Regions from separate parts of the Psychrobacillus sp. FSL K6-2843 genome, predicted to be linked through region 3. Evidence: a T-box and tRNA genes for the amino acid it is inferred to sense, from the RefSeq annotation. Region 3 holds a T-box; the other regions hold tRNA genes.
What was found. A T-box is a leader RNA that pairs with one kind of tRNA and senses whether it is charged. The one in region 3 lies ahead of ileS (isoleucine--tRNA ligase), so its partner is inferred to be a tRNA-Ile.

Region 1 (4,359 bases), 1.3 Mb from region 3:
GAGGTCACACCCGTTCCCATACCGAACACGGAAGTTAAGCTCTTCAGCGCCGATGGTAGTTGGGGGTCTCCCCCTGCAAGAGTAGGACGTCGCTGGGCTTGTAATAAGAAATTAATATTACCCAGGAGGATTAGCTCAGCTGGGAGAGCATCTGCCTTACAAGCAGAGGGTCGGCGGTTCGAGCCCGTCATCCTCCACCATAACTTTACTCCTGCCGGAGTAGCTCAACTGGTAGAGCAACTGACTTGTAATCAGTAGGTTGAGGGTTCAAGTCCTTTCTCCGGCACCATTTTTCGAGCCATTAGCTCAGTTGGTAGAGCATCTGACTTTTAATCAGAGGGTCGTAGGTTCGAATCCTACATGGCTCATTCACTTTTTGTGAAATAAATATGCGGGTGTGGCGGAACTGGCAGACGCACTAGACTTAGGATCTAGCGCCGCAAGGCGTGGGGGTTCGACTCCCTTCACCCGCACCATTTAACTTAATAACCGAGCGGAAGTAGTTCAGTGGTAGAACACCACCTTGCCAAGGTGGGGGTCGCGAGTTCGAACCTCGTCTTCCGCTCCAAAGATTCATCAAAGTGCCGGGGTGGCGGAACTGGCAGACGCACAGGACTTAAAATCCTGCGGTAGGTGACTACCGTACCGGTTCGATTCCGGTCCTCGGCACCACTTTTATGAAACATTAGCGCCCGTAGCTCAATTGGATAGAGCGTCTGACTACGGATCAGAAGGTTGTGGGTTCGACTCCTGCCGGGCGCGCCATATATACGGGAAGTAGCTCAGCTTGGTAGAGCACTTGGTTTGGGACCAAGGGGTCGCAGGTTCGAATCCTGTCTTCCCGACCAGTTATTTATAATATTGGGGCCTTAGCTCAGCTGGGAGAGCGCCTGCCTTGCACGCAGGAGGTCAGCGGTTCGATCCCGCTAGGCTCCACCATGAACATTGAAAACTGAACATGCAAAACGTTAAGACATATAGCATCAAACAACTTCGGTTGTATTGACGCAAAACAATTTTTGACATCATTTAATGATGATGCCAGCAAAACAAAATGAGCTTTTTAAGTTCTCTATTATGGAGAGTTTGATCCTGGCTCAGGACGAACGCTGGCGGCGTGCCTAATACATGCAAGTCGAGCGAATGATGAAGAAGCTTGCTTCTTCTGATTTAGCGGCGGACGGGTGAGTAACACGTGGGCAACCTGCCCTGTAGATTGGGATAACTCCGGGAAACCGGGGCTAATACCGAATAATCCATTACCTCACATGAGGAAATGTTAAAAGACGGTCTCGGCTGTCACTACAGGATGGGCCCGCGGCGCATTAGCTAGTTGGTGAGGTAACGGCTCACCAAGGCGACGATGCGTAGCCGACCTGAGAGGGTGATCGGCCACACTGGGACTGAGACACGGCCCAGACTCCTACGGGAGGCAGCAGTAGGGAATCTTCCACAATGGACGAAAGTCTGATGGAGCAACGCCGCGTGAGTGAAGAAGGTTTTCGGATCGTAAAACTCTGTTGTGAGGGAAGAACAAGTACGAGAGTAACTGCTCGTACCTTGACGGTACCTCATTAGAAAGCCACGGCTAACTACGTGCCAGCAGCCGCGGTAATACGTAGGTGGCAAGCGTTGTCCGGAATTATTGGGCGTAAAGCGCGCGCAGGCGGTCCTTTAAGTCTGATGTGAAAGCCCACGGCTCAACCGTGGAGGGTCATTGGAAACTGGGGGACTTGAGTGCAGAAGAGGAAAGCGGAATTCCAAGTGTAGCGGTGAAATGCGTAGAGATTTGGAGGAACACCAGTGGCGAAGGCGGCTTTCTGGTCTGTAACTGACGCTGAGGCGCGAAAGCGTGGGGAGCAAACAGGATTAGATACCCTGGTAGTCCACGCCGTAAACGATGAGTGCTAAGTGTTAGGGGGTTTCCGCCCCTTAGTGCTGCAGCTAACGCATTAAGCACTCCGCCTGGGGAGTACGGTCGCAAGACTGAAACTCAAAGGAATTGACGGGGGCCCGCACAAGCGGTGGAGCATGTGGTTTAATTCGAAGCAACGCGAAGAACCTTACCAGGTCTTGACATCCCGCTGACCGGCCTAGAGATAGGCTTTTCCCTTCGGGGACAGCGGTGACAGGTGGTGCATGGTTGTCGTCAGCTCGTGTCGTGAGATGTTGGGTTAAGTCCCGCAACGAGCGCAACCCTTGATCTTAGTTGCCAGCATTCAGTTGGGCACTCTAAGGTGACTGCCGGTGATAAACCGGAGGAAGGTGGGGATGACGTCAAATCATCATGCCCCTTATGACCTGGGCTACACACGTGCTACAATGGACGGTACAGAGGGTCGCAACCCCGCGAGGGTGAGCTAATCCCATAAAACCGTTCTCAGTTCGGATTGTAGGCTGCAACTCGCCTACATGAAGCCGGAATCGCTAGTAATCGTGGATCAGCATGCCACGGTGAATACGTTCCCGGGCCTTGTACACACCGCCCGTCACACCACGAGAGTTTGTAACACCCGAAGTCGGTGGGGTAACCCTTTTGGGAGCCAGCCGCCGAAGGTGGGACAGATGATTGGGGTGAAGTCGTAACAAGGTAGCCGTATCGGAAGGTGCGGCTGGATCACCTCCTTTCTAAGGATATATTCGGAATACAGATCTTTATCTGTATCTTAACGTTTTGCAGTTCAGTTTTGAATGTTCATGTATATTAACATATAATAGATATGGAAATTCAAAGAGGGCCTATAGCTCAGCTGGTTAGAGCGCACGCCTGATAAGCGTGAGGTCGATGGTTCGAGTCCATTTAGGCCCACCATACCTTTTTTTATTTCGGGGCCTTAGCTCAGCTGGGAGAGCGCCTGCCTTGCACGCAGGAGGTCAGCGGTTCGATCCCGCTAGGCTCCACCAACGAAATAATTTTGTTCTTTGAAAACTGGATAAAACGACATCAAAAAAAGAAACAAACGCAAGATATTCAAATTGTGATCACTTACGTGATCGCAAGTGTAGTACTTTTAACTTTTAGGTTAAGTTAATAAGGGCGCACGGTGGATGCCTTGGCACTAGGAGTCGACGAAGGACGGCACTAACACCGATATGCTTCGGGGAGCTGTAAGTGAGCTTCGATCCGGAGATTTCCGAATGGGGAAACCCACTGCCCGTAATGGGGCAGTACATTTGCGTGAATACATAGCGCATCTGAGACACACCCAGGGAACTGAAACATCTAAGTACCTGGAGGAAGAGAAAGAAAATTCGATTCCCTGAGTAGCGGCGAGCGAAACGGGAAGAGCCCAAACCAAGAGGCTTGCCTCTTGGGGTTGTAGGACACTCTATACGGAGTTACAAAAGAATGAGTTAGATGAAGCGACCTGGAAAGGTCCGCAGGATAGGGTAAAAGCCCCGTAGTCCAAAATTCATTCCCTCCAGAGTGTATCCTGAGTACGGCGGAACACGTGAAATTCCGTCGGAATCCGGGAGGACCATCTCCCAAGGCTAAATACTACCTAGTGACCGATAGTGAACCAGTACCGTGAGGGAAAGGTGAAAAGCACCCCGGAAGGGGAGTGAAATAGACCCTGAAACCGTGTGCCTACAAATAGTCAAAGCCCGTTAACGGGTGATGGCGTGCCTTTTGTAGAATGAACCGGCGAGTTACGATTACATGCGAGGTTAAGTTGAGAAGACGGAGCCGCAGCGAAAGCGAGTCTGAATAGGGCGAATGAGTATGTGGTCGTAGACCCGAAACCAGGTGATCTACCCATGTCCAGGATGAAGGTAAGGTAACACTTACTGGAGGTCCGAACCCACGCACGTTGAAAAGTGCGGGGATGAGGTGTGGGTAGCGGAGAAATTCCAATCGAACCTGGAGATAGCTGGTTCTCTCCGAAATAGCTTTAGGGCTAGCCTCAAACGTTAGAATCTTGGAGGTAGAGCACTGTTTGGACTAGGGGCCCATCCCGGGTTACCGAATTCAGACAAACTCCGAATGCCAATGATTTATGTTTGGGAGTCAGACTGCGAGTGATAAGATCCGTAGTCAAGAGGGAAACAGCCCAGACCACCAGCTAAGGTCCCAAAGTATTTGTTAAGTGGAAAAGGATGTGGCGTTGCTTAGACAACCAGGATGTTGGCTTAGAAGCAGCCATCATTTAAAGAGTGCGTAATAGCTCACTGGTCGAGTGACGCTGCGCCGAAAATGTATCGGGGCTAAACAAATCACCGAAGCTGTGGATTGATACCTTTGGTATCAGTGGTAGGAGAGCGTTCTAAGGGCGTTGAAGTCAGACCGGAAGGACTGGTGGAGCGCTTAGAAGTGAGAATGCCGGTATGAGTAGCGAAAGATGGGTGAGAATCCCATCC
Region 2 (4,359 bases), 1.9 Mb from region 3:
AAATTGTACGATGAGTTAGTGTCGAGTGGAGAAACATTAGAGAAAAGATTAGAACTTTTATTTTTAGCGAGTGACTTCTTAATTCATTCAAGAACAAAGGATGGGGCACGGCATATAATCGAAGTACTTTCTTCTAAAGAGTATTGGACGATACAAGAGATTCATGAACAAGAGGAATTAAAAAACTATTCCGTTGACCTTGAAGTATTTATAGAATTCTTGGTCGATAAAGGATTAATTCTAATAGAAAAACAACCTACTAAAAGCAGCCATATACTGCATAGATACTACAAAGTTAAAGAGTAAAAAAAGGTCAACAAAAAACGAAATAAAAAAATGTTCGTTTTTTGTTGACATATACATTAAATATGCGGTATTATAATAAGCGTCGTCAAAAACGAATTAAAAAACAGCAGAAAATTAATAAAAAAAGTTTTTTAAAAAACTTCTTGACTAGCCAGTTGAATGGTGATAAATTAGAGAAGTCGCAAAAAACGACATCGCAAAAATGAACATTGAAAACTGAACATGCAAAACGTTAAGACATACAGCATCAAACAACTTTGGTTGTATTGACGCAAAACATTTTTGACATCATTTAATGATGATGCCAGCAAAACAAAATGAGCTTTTAAACTAGTTCTATTTTTTCTGGCTGACGAGACGTAGTGCAGTGCTAGGAAGCAAGTGAGCGAGGGAAGGAGCGTACTAACGTACGTGACTGACCGAGTAAGCGAAGCTGACAACGCAATGCGCTGTGTATCGCCAGCCAGCTATTATGGAGAGTTTGATCCTGGCTCAGGACGAACGCTGGCGGCGTGCCTAATACATGCAAGTCGAGCGAATGATGAAGAAGCTTGCTTCTTCTGATTTAGCGGCGGACGGGTGAGTAACACGTGGGCAACCTGCCCTGTAGATTGGGATAACTCCGGGAAACCGGGGCTAATACCGAATAATCCATTTCCTCACATGAGGAGATGTTAAAAGACGGTCTCGGCTGTCACTACAGGATGGGCCCGCGGCGCATTAGCTAGTTGGTGAGGTAACGGCTCACCAAGGCGACGATGCGTAGCCGACCTGAGAGGGTGATCGGCCACACTGGGACTGAGACACGGCCCAGACTCCTACGGGAGGCAGCAGTAGGGAATCTTCCACAATGGACGAAAGTCTGATGGAGCAACGCCGCGTGAGTGAAGAAGGTTTTCGGATCGTAAAACTCTGTTGTGAGGGAAGAACAAGTACGAGAGTAACTGCTCGTACCTTGACGGTACCTCATTAGAAAGCCACGGCTAACTACGTGCCAGCAGCCGCGGTAATACGTAGGTGGCAAGCGTTGTCCGGAATTATTGGGCGTAAAGCGCGCGCAGGCGGTCCTTTAAGTCTGATGTGAAAGCCCACGGCTCAACCGTGGAGGGTCATTGGAAACTGGGGGACTTGAGTGCAGAAGAGGAAAGCGGAATTCCAAGTGTAGCGGTGAAATGCGTAGAGATTTGGAGGAACACCAGTGGCGAAGGCGGCTTTCTGGTCTGTAACTGACGCTGAGGCGCGAAAGCGTGGGGAGCAAACAGGATTAGATACCCTGGTAGTCCACGCCGTAAACGATGAGTGCTAAGTGTTAGGGGGTTTCCGCCCCTTAGTGCTGCAGCTAACGCATTAAGCACTCCGCCTGGGGAGTACGGTCGCAAGACTGAAACTCAAAGGAATTGACGGGGGCCCGCACAAGCGGTGGAGCATGTGGTTTAATTCGAAGCAACGCGAAGAACCTTACCAGGTCTTGACATCCCGCTGACCGGCCTAGAGATAGGCTTTTCCCTTCGGGGACAGCGGTGACAGGTGGTGCATGGTTGTCGTCAGCTCGTGTCGTGAGATGTTGGGTTAAGTCCCGCAACGAGCGCAACCCTTGATCTTAGTTGCCAGCATTCAGTTGGGCACTCTAAGGTGACTGCCGGTGATAAACCGGAGGAAGGTGGGGATGACGTCAAATCATCATGCCCCTTATGACCTGGGCTACACACGTGCTACAATGGACGGTACAGAGGGTCGCAACCCCGCGAGGGTGAGCTAATCCCATAAAACCGTTCTCAGTTCGGATTGTAGGCTGCAACTCGCCTACATGAAGCCGGAATCGCTAGTAATCGTGGATCAGCATGCCACGGTGAATACGTTCCCGGGCCTTGTACACACCGCCCGTCACACCACGAGAGTTTGTAACACCCGAAGTCGGTGGGGTAACCCTTTTGGGAGCCAGCCGCCGAAGGTGGGACAGATGATTGGGGTGAAGTCGTAACAAGGTAGCCGTATCGGAAGGTGCGGCTGGATCACCTCCTTTCTAAGGATATATTCGGAATACAGATCTTTATCTGTATCTTAACGTTTTGCAGTTCAGTTTTGAATGTTCATGTATATTAACATTTAATAGATATGGAAATTCAAAGAGGGCCTATAGCTCAGCTGGTTAGAGCGCACGCCTGATAAGCGTGAGGTCGATGGTTCGAGTCCATTTAGGCCCACCATACCTTTTTAATTTCGGGGCCTTAGCTCAGCTGGGAGAGCGCCTGCCTTGCACGCAGGAGGTCAGCGGTTCGATCCCGCTAGGCTCCACCATTAAAAATATAATTGTTCTTTGAAAACTGGATAAAACGACATCAAAAAAAGAAACAAACGCAAGATATTCAAATTGTGATCACTTACGTGATTGCAAGTGTAGTACTTTTAACTTTTAGGTTAAGTTAATAAGGGCGCACGGTGGATGCCTTGGCACTAGGAGTCGACGAAGGACGGCACTAACACCGATATGCTTCGGGGAGCTGTAAGTGAGCTTCGATCCGGAGATTTCCGAATGGGGAAACCCACTGCCCGTAATGGGGCAGTACATTTGCGTGAATACATAGCGCATCTGAGACACACCCAGGGAACTGAAACATCTAAGTACCTGGAGGAAGAGAAAGAAAATTCGATTCCCTGAGTAGCGGCGAGCGAAACGGGAAGAGCCCAAACCAAGAGGCTTGCCTCTTGGGGTTGTAGGACACTCTATACGGAGTTACAAAAGAATGAGTTAGATGAAGCGACCTGGAAAGGTCCGCAGGATAGGGTAAAAGCCCCGTAGTCCAAAATTCATTCCCTCCAGAGTGTATCCTGAGTACGGCGGAACACGTGAAATTCCGTCGGAATCCGGGAGGACCATCTCCCAAGGCTAAATACTACCTAGTGACCGATAGTGAACCAGTACCGTGAGGGAAAGGTGAAAAGCACCCCGGAAGGGGAGTGAAATAGACCCTGAAACCGTGTGCCTACAAATAGTCAAAGCCCGTTAACGGGTGATGGCGTGCCTTTTGTAGAATGAACCGGCGAGTTACGATTACATGCGAGGTTAAGTTGAGAAGACGGAGCCGCAGCGAAAGCGAGTCTGAATAGGGCGAATGAGTATGTGGTCGTAGACCCGAAACCAGGTGATCTACCCATGTCCAGGATGAAGGTAAGGTAACACTTACTGGAGGTCCGAACCCACGCACGTTGAAAAGTGCGGGGATGAGGTGTGGGTAGCGGAGAAATTCCAATCGAACCTGGAGATAGCTGGTTCTCTCCGAAATAGCTTTAGGGCTAGCCTCAAACGTTAGAATCTTGGAGGTAGAGCACTGTTTGGACTAGGGGCCCATCCCGGGTTACCGAATTCAGACAAACTCCGAATGCCAATGATTTATGTTTGGGAGTCAGACTGCGAGTGATAAGATCCGTAGTCAAGAGGGAAACAGCCCAGACCACCAGCTAAGGTCCCAAAGTATTTGTTAAGTGGAAAAGGATGTGGCGTTGCTTAGACAACCAGGATGTTGGCTTAGAAGCAGCCATCATTTAAAGAGTGCGTAATAGCTCACTGGTCGAGTGACGCTGCGCCGAAAATGTATCGGGGCTAAACAAATCACCGAAGCTGTGGATTGATACCTTTGGTATCAGTGGTAGGAGAGCGTTCTAAGGGCGTTGAAGTCAGACCGGAAGGACTGGTGGAGCGCTTAGAAGTGAGAATGCCGGTATGAGTAGCGAAAGATGGGTGAGAATCCCATCCACCGTATGACTAAGGTTTCCTGAGGAAGGCTCGTCCGCTCAGGGTTAGTCGGGACCTAAGTCGAGGCCGATAGGCGTAGACGATGGACAACAGGTTGATATTCCTGTACCACCACCCCACCGTTTGAGTGATGGGGGGACGCAGTAGGATAGGGTAAGCGTGCTGTTGGTTATGCACGTCCAAGCAGTGAGGTGTGAGTGTAGGCAAATCCGCACTCTGTAACATTGAGCTGTGATGGCGAGGACTTAGTCCGAAGTTCCTGATTTCACACTGCCAAGAAAAGCCTCTAACGAGGTGGG
Region 3 (4,359 bases):
GATGTCCCTAGGAATTGACCGGAGTAAATTTGGAGACATTCGAGTGGAGGAAGGCTCGATTCAGTTTGTTGTTGCTACAGAGGTTTTAGATTATGTGAGGGCGAATTTTGTTGGGATTGGGAAAGTGAAGGTTCATATTGAAGTAGTAGATGACTCTTCCAATTATTTCAGACAACACGAGGAATGGGTATCAGAAAATCACACGGTGAGTTCTTTAAGGCTAGATACTGTTATTTCTTCTATTTTCAATATATCTAGACAAAAATCTGCTTCTCTTATTCAAAGTGGTAAAGTAAAGGTCAATTGGACTGAAAAAGACCAACCGTCTATGGAATTACAAGAGCTAGATATGATTTCTATTCGTGGATTTGGTCGCATAAAATTATTGATGATAGAGGGAAGAACCAAAAAAGACAAAATAAGACTTCAAATTGGTAGAATAGAGCCAAAAAAATAATTTTCTTAAACTTAATTTGAAATTTAGATGTATTCAACCAGTCTGAAATGTATAATAGAGGGAAGAACATTAGTATGTAAAGGAGATGGATAGGATGCCACTAACACCACTTGATATACATAACAAGGAGTTCAGTAAGGGATTTAGAGGTTACAACGAAGATGAAGTAAATGAATTTCTTGATCAGATTATGAAGGACTTAGAAATACTTATCAAAGAAAAAAAAGAGTTAGAGCTCAAATTAAAGTCCTCCAGTGAAAAGGTTGGTCATTTCACGTCTATAGAAGAAACCTTACATAAGTCCATTGTAGTTGCGCAAGAGGCTGCTGAGGAAGTTAGACGCAACTCACAAAAAGAAGCAAAGCTCATAGTAAAAGAAGCAGAGAAAAATGCAGATCGTATTGTCAACGAAGCTCTTTCCAAAGCTCGAAAAATAGCCTTAGAAATTGAAGAATTGAAGAAACAGTCTAAAGTTTTCCGAAATCGCTTTAAAATGCTTGTAGAGGCACAACTAGATCTTATTAATACTGATGACTGGAATCATTTGATGGAGTATGATGTAGATACAACAGCTGTAGATCGTATTTCTGCTACAGAGGAATAAGAGATTTCTTGACTGATGGTCGTACATTTCCTATAATAATTTCATATCATATATATATGCATTGAAAAAGACGTCTAAAAATGATTTTTGTAAAGCGACTTGAGGATGGTGTGAGCTCAAGCAATGAAACGTTTTAGTGGATCACTTTGGAGCAAGGATACTGAATTTTTAAGTGTCTTCGGATTATGTCCCGTTACGACATACTAAGCGGCGGTTACTTTTAGTGATCGCAAGTAGGGTGGTACCGCGAGCATAACTTCTCGTCCCTTTTGGGATGAGGGGTTTTTTTATTTTCCATGAATTATACCAGCACCTGCGAAAAACAAAGGAGGAAGAAAAATGGAGTACAAAGACACACTATTAATGCCAAAAACAGATTTTCCTATGCGTGGAAATCTACCAGTGAAAGAGTTAGATATCCAAGCAAAATGGGAAGAACAGGATATTTATAAAAAAGTTTTAGAAAGAACGGAAGGGCGTCCATTCTTTGTTCTACATGATGGCCCACCGTATGCGAATGGTGATATTCATATTGGGCATGCTTTAAACAAAGTTCTTAAAGACATGATTGTTCGTCACAAATCGATGACAGGCTTCCATGCTCCTTATGTTCCAGGTTGGGATACACATGGACTACCAATTGAACAAGCTCTAACTAACAAAGGTGTTAAACGTAAGGAATTATCACTTGCTGAATTTAGAAAGCTATGTGAGGATTATGCATACCAACAAATTGACAACCAACGATCACAGTTTAAACGTTTAGGCGTTCGTGGAGATTGGGATAATCCTTATGTAACATTAAAGCCTGAATTCGAATCGCGACAAATTGAAGTATTTGGTGCTATGGCTAAGAAAGGTTACATCTACAAAGGATTGAAGCCTGTTTATTGGTCACCTTCAAGTGAATCTGCCCTTGCAGAAGCTGAGATTGAATACCAAGACAAAAAATCTCCTTCTATTTATGTTAGCTTTGCTGTAACAGATGGCAAGGGTGTTTTAGAAGAAGGGACAAAGTTCATTATTTGGACTACTACTCCTTGGACCATTCCTGCAAACTTGGCAATTTCATTACATCCACGAGTAGAATACGCAGTAGTACTAACAAAAGGGAACAAATATGTAATTGCAAAAGACTTAGCAGAATCTGTAGCAGCTGAGCTAGGATGGGAAGAATACTCTATAGAACAAACAATTCTTGGTCAAGAATTGGATCGTCTAGTTGCTAAGCACCCATTATATGACCGTGACTCTTTAATAATCCTTGGAGAGCATGTTACAACAGAATCAGGTACTGGCTGTGTTCATACAGCACCTGGCCACGGGGAAGACGACTTCTACGTAGGAAAAGCTTACGGTCTAGATGTGCTTTGTCCTGTTGACGAGCGTGGGGTACTGACAGCTGAGGCACCAGGCTTCGAAGGACTATTCTATGATACAGCAAACAAAGCAATTACTGAGGAATTAGAGAAAGTAGGAGCATTAGAGAAGCTTACATTCTTTACTCACTCATATCCACATGACTGGCGTACGAAAAAACCTGTTATCTATCGTGCAACTCCTCAATGGTTTGCATCAATTGAGGCTTTCAGAGATGAATTATTGCAGTCTATCCGTAATACTGAATTTACACCAGCATGGGGAGAAACTCGTCTGTATAATATGATTCGTGATCGCGGAGATTGGTGTATCTCTCGTCAGCGTGTATGGGGTGTGCCAATTCCAGTATTTTATGCAGAGGACGGCGAACCAATTTTAACAGAAGAGACTATCTCTCATGTATCAAATCTATTCCGTGAGTATGGTTCAAATATTTGGTTTGAAAGAGAAGCAAAAGAGTTACTTCCTGAAGGGTTCAAACATCCACATAGTCCAAATGGAATTTTCACAAAAGAAACAGATATTATGGACGTTTGGTTTGACTCTGGTTCTTCCTACCATGGTGTATTAGAGGAACGTGATGATTTAGTATTCCCAGCAGATTTATATCTAGAAGGATCTGACCAATATCGCGGATGGTTTAACTCTTCTCTAATTACGAGCACTGCAATGTATGGTCATGCTCCATACAAAGGGTTATTAAGCCACGGCTTCATTTTAGACGGTAATGGCCGAAAAATGAGTAAATCATTAGGGAATGTTGTAGTCCCTGCTAAAGTAATGAATCAATTAGGTGCTGATATTCTACGTTTATGGGTTGCATCTGTAGATTATACAGCGGATGTTCGTGTATCTGATGCAATCATCAAACAAGTTACAGAAGTCTATCGTAAAATCCGTAATACGCTTCGTTTCTTACACGGGAATATTAGCGACTTTAATCCAACAAGTGATCGTGTTGCATTTGAGAACTTACGTGAAGTAGACCAATATATGTATATGAAATTACAAGAGGTTATCAAAACGGTAAGAGCTGCTTATGACCGTTATGATTTTGCTACTGTTTATCACACTGTTAATAACTTTGTTTCTGGTGAATTGAGCTCATTCTATCTTGATATCGCTAAAGACGTTGTGTATATTTACGGAACAGATGACAAAGATCGTCGTGCTATGCAAACTGTAATGTATGATACACTTCTTGCTTTATTAAAATTATTGACGCCAATACTTCCACATACAGCAGATGAGCTTTGGGCTTATTTGGAGCATGAGAAGGAAGAAAGTGTTCAATTAACAGATATGCCAGAAGCTCTTGACTACCCTGCATTTGAAGCACTTGCTCCAAAATGGGAAAAAATCATGGGATTACGTGATGATGTATTAAAAGCATTAGAGGAAGCTCGTAATGCGAAAACAATTGGTAAATCATTAGAAGCAAAAGTAACATTGTATGTTAGTGATGAATATAAAGCGTTGTTCGACACAGACGCAATTGATTTCGCGCAACTGTTTATCGTATCTAAGTTTGTTTTAGGTGGTTCTCAATCTGAAGCACCAGCAAACAGTTTAGTGCTTGAAAATTCATCCGTTGTAGTTGAAAAAGCAGACGGAGAAAAATGTGAGCGTTGCTGGACTATTGCTGAAACAGTAGGAGAAAGTGAAGCTCACCCGACACTTTGCTCTCGCTGTGCAGAAGTAGTAGAAAAACATTACGTTTAATATATACAAAGTGGCCCTATGCTAAATAGGGCCACTTTTTTTAAAAAATTAAGACAGAGTATTTGATTAGAAAGATAGATCACATGAATATGAATTACACTAAAAGTTTGAATAATAGATAAAAGAATTAATTTTTTCTTTTGTAAATCATAGATGCTCTTTTACGTAGGATAGGTTTCTATGGTAAACTATTGTA

Region 1: it encodes a tRNA-Ile, which carries the amino acid that the T-box ahead of ileS (isoleucine--tRNA ligase) is inferred to sense. The anticodon was not compared.
Region 2: it encodes a tRNA-Ile, which carries the amino acid that the T-box ahead of ileS (isoleucine--tRNA ligase) is inferred to sense. The anticodon was not compared.

The regions. Positions count from the first base shown of each region.
Region 1 covers NZ_CP152021.1:97,250-101,608, forward strand. The annotation lists rRNA gene rrf (5S ribosomal RNA) at 1-98, shown strand, start outside; tRNA gene MKY94_RS00480 (tRNA-Val) at 125-200, shown strand; tRNA gene MKY94_RS00485 (tRNA-Thr) at 214-289, shown strand; tRNA gene MKY94_RS00490 (tRNA-Lys) at 296-368, shown strand; tRNA gene MKY94_RS00495 (tRNA-Leu) at 392-476, shown strand; tRNA gene MKY94_RS00500 (tRNA-Gly) at 494-568, shown strand; tRNA gene MKY94_RS00505 (tRNA-Leu) at 584-672, shown strand; tRNA gene MKY94_RS00510 (tRNA-Arg) at 689-765, shown strand; tRNA gene MKY94_RS00515 (tRNA-Pro) at 772-848, shown strand; tRNA gene MKY94_RS00520 (tRNA-Ala) at 864-939, shown strand; rRNA gene MKY94_RS00525 (16S ribosomal RNA) at 1,075-2,628, shown strand; tRNA gene MKY94_RS00530 (tRNA-Ile) at 2,736-2,812, shown strand; tRNA gene MKY94_RS00535 (tRNA-Ala) at 2,829-2,904, shown strand; rRNA gene MKY94_RS00540 (23S ribosomal RNA) at 3,022-4,359, shown strand, end outside.
Region 2 covers NZ_CP152021.1:3,210,347-3,214,705, reverse strand. The annotation lists gene MKY94_RS16355 (nucleotidyltransferase-like protein) at 1-306, shown strand, start outside; rRNA gene MKY94_RS16350 (16S ribosomal RNA) at 776-2,329, shown strand; tRNA gene MKY94_RS16345 (tRNA-Ile) at 2,437-2,513, shown strand; tRNA gene MKY94_RS16340 (tRNA-Ala) at 2,529-2,604, shown strand; rRNA gene MKY94_RS16335 (23S ribosomal RNA) at 2,723-4,359, shown strand, end outside.
Region 3 covers NZ_CP152021.1:1,352,759-1,357,117, forward strand. The annotation lists gene MKY94_RS06610 (RNA-binding protein) at 1-457, shown strand, start outside; gene MKY94_RS06615 (DivIVA domain-containing protein) at 552-1,061, shown strand; T-box leader at 1,114-1,332, shown strand; gene ileS (isoleucine--tRNA ligase) at 1,401-4,163, shown strand.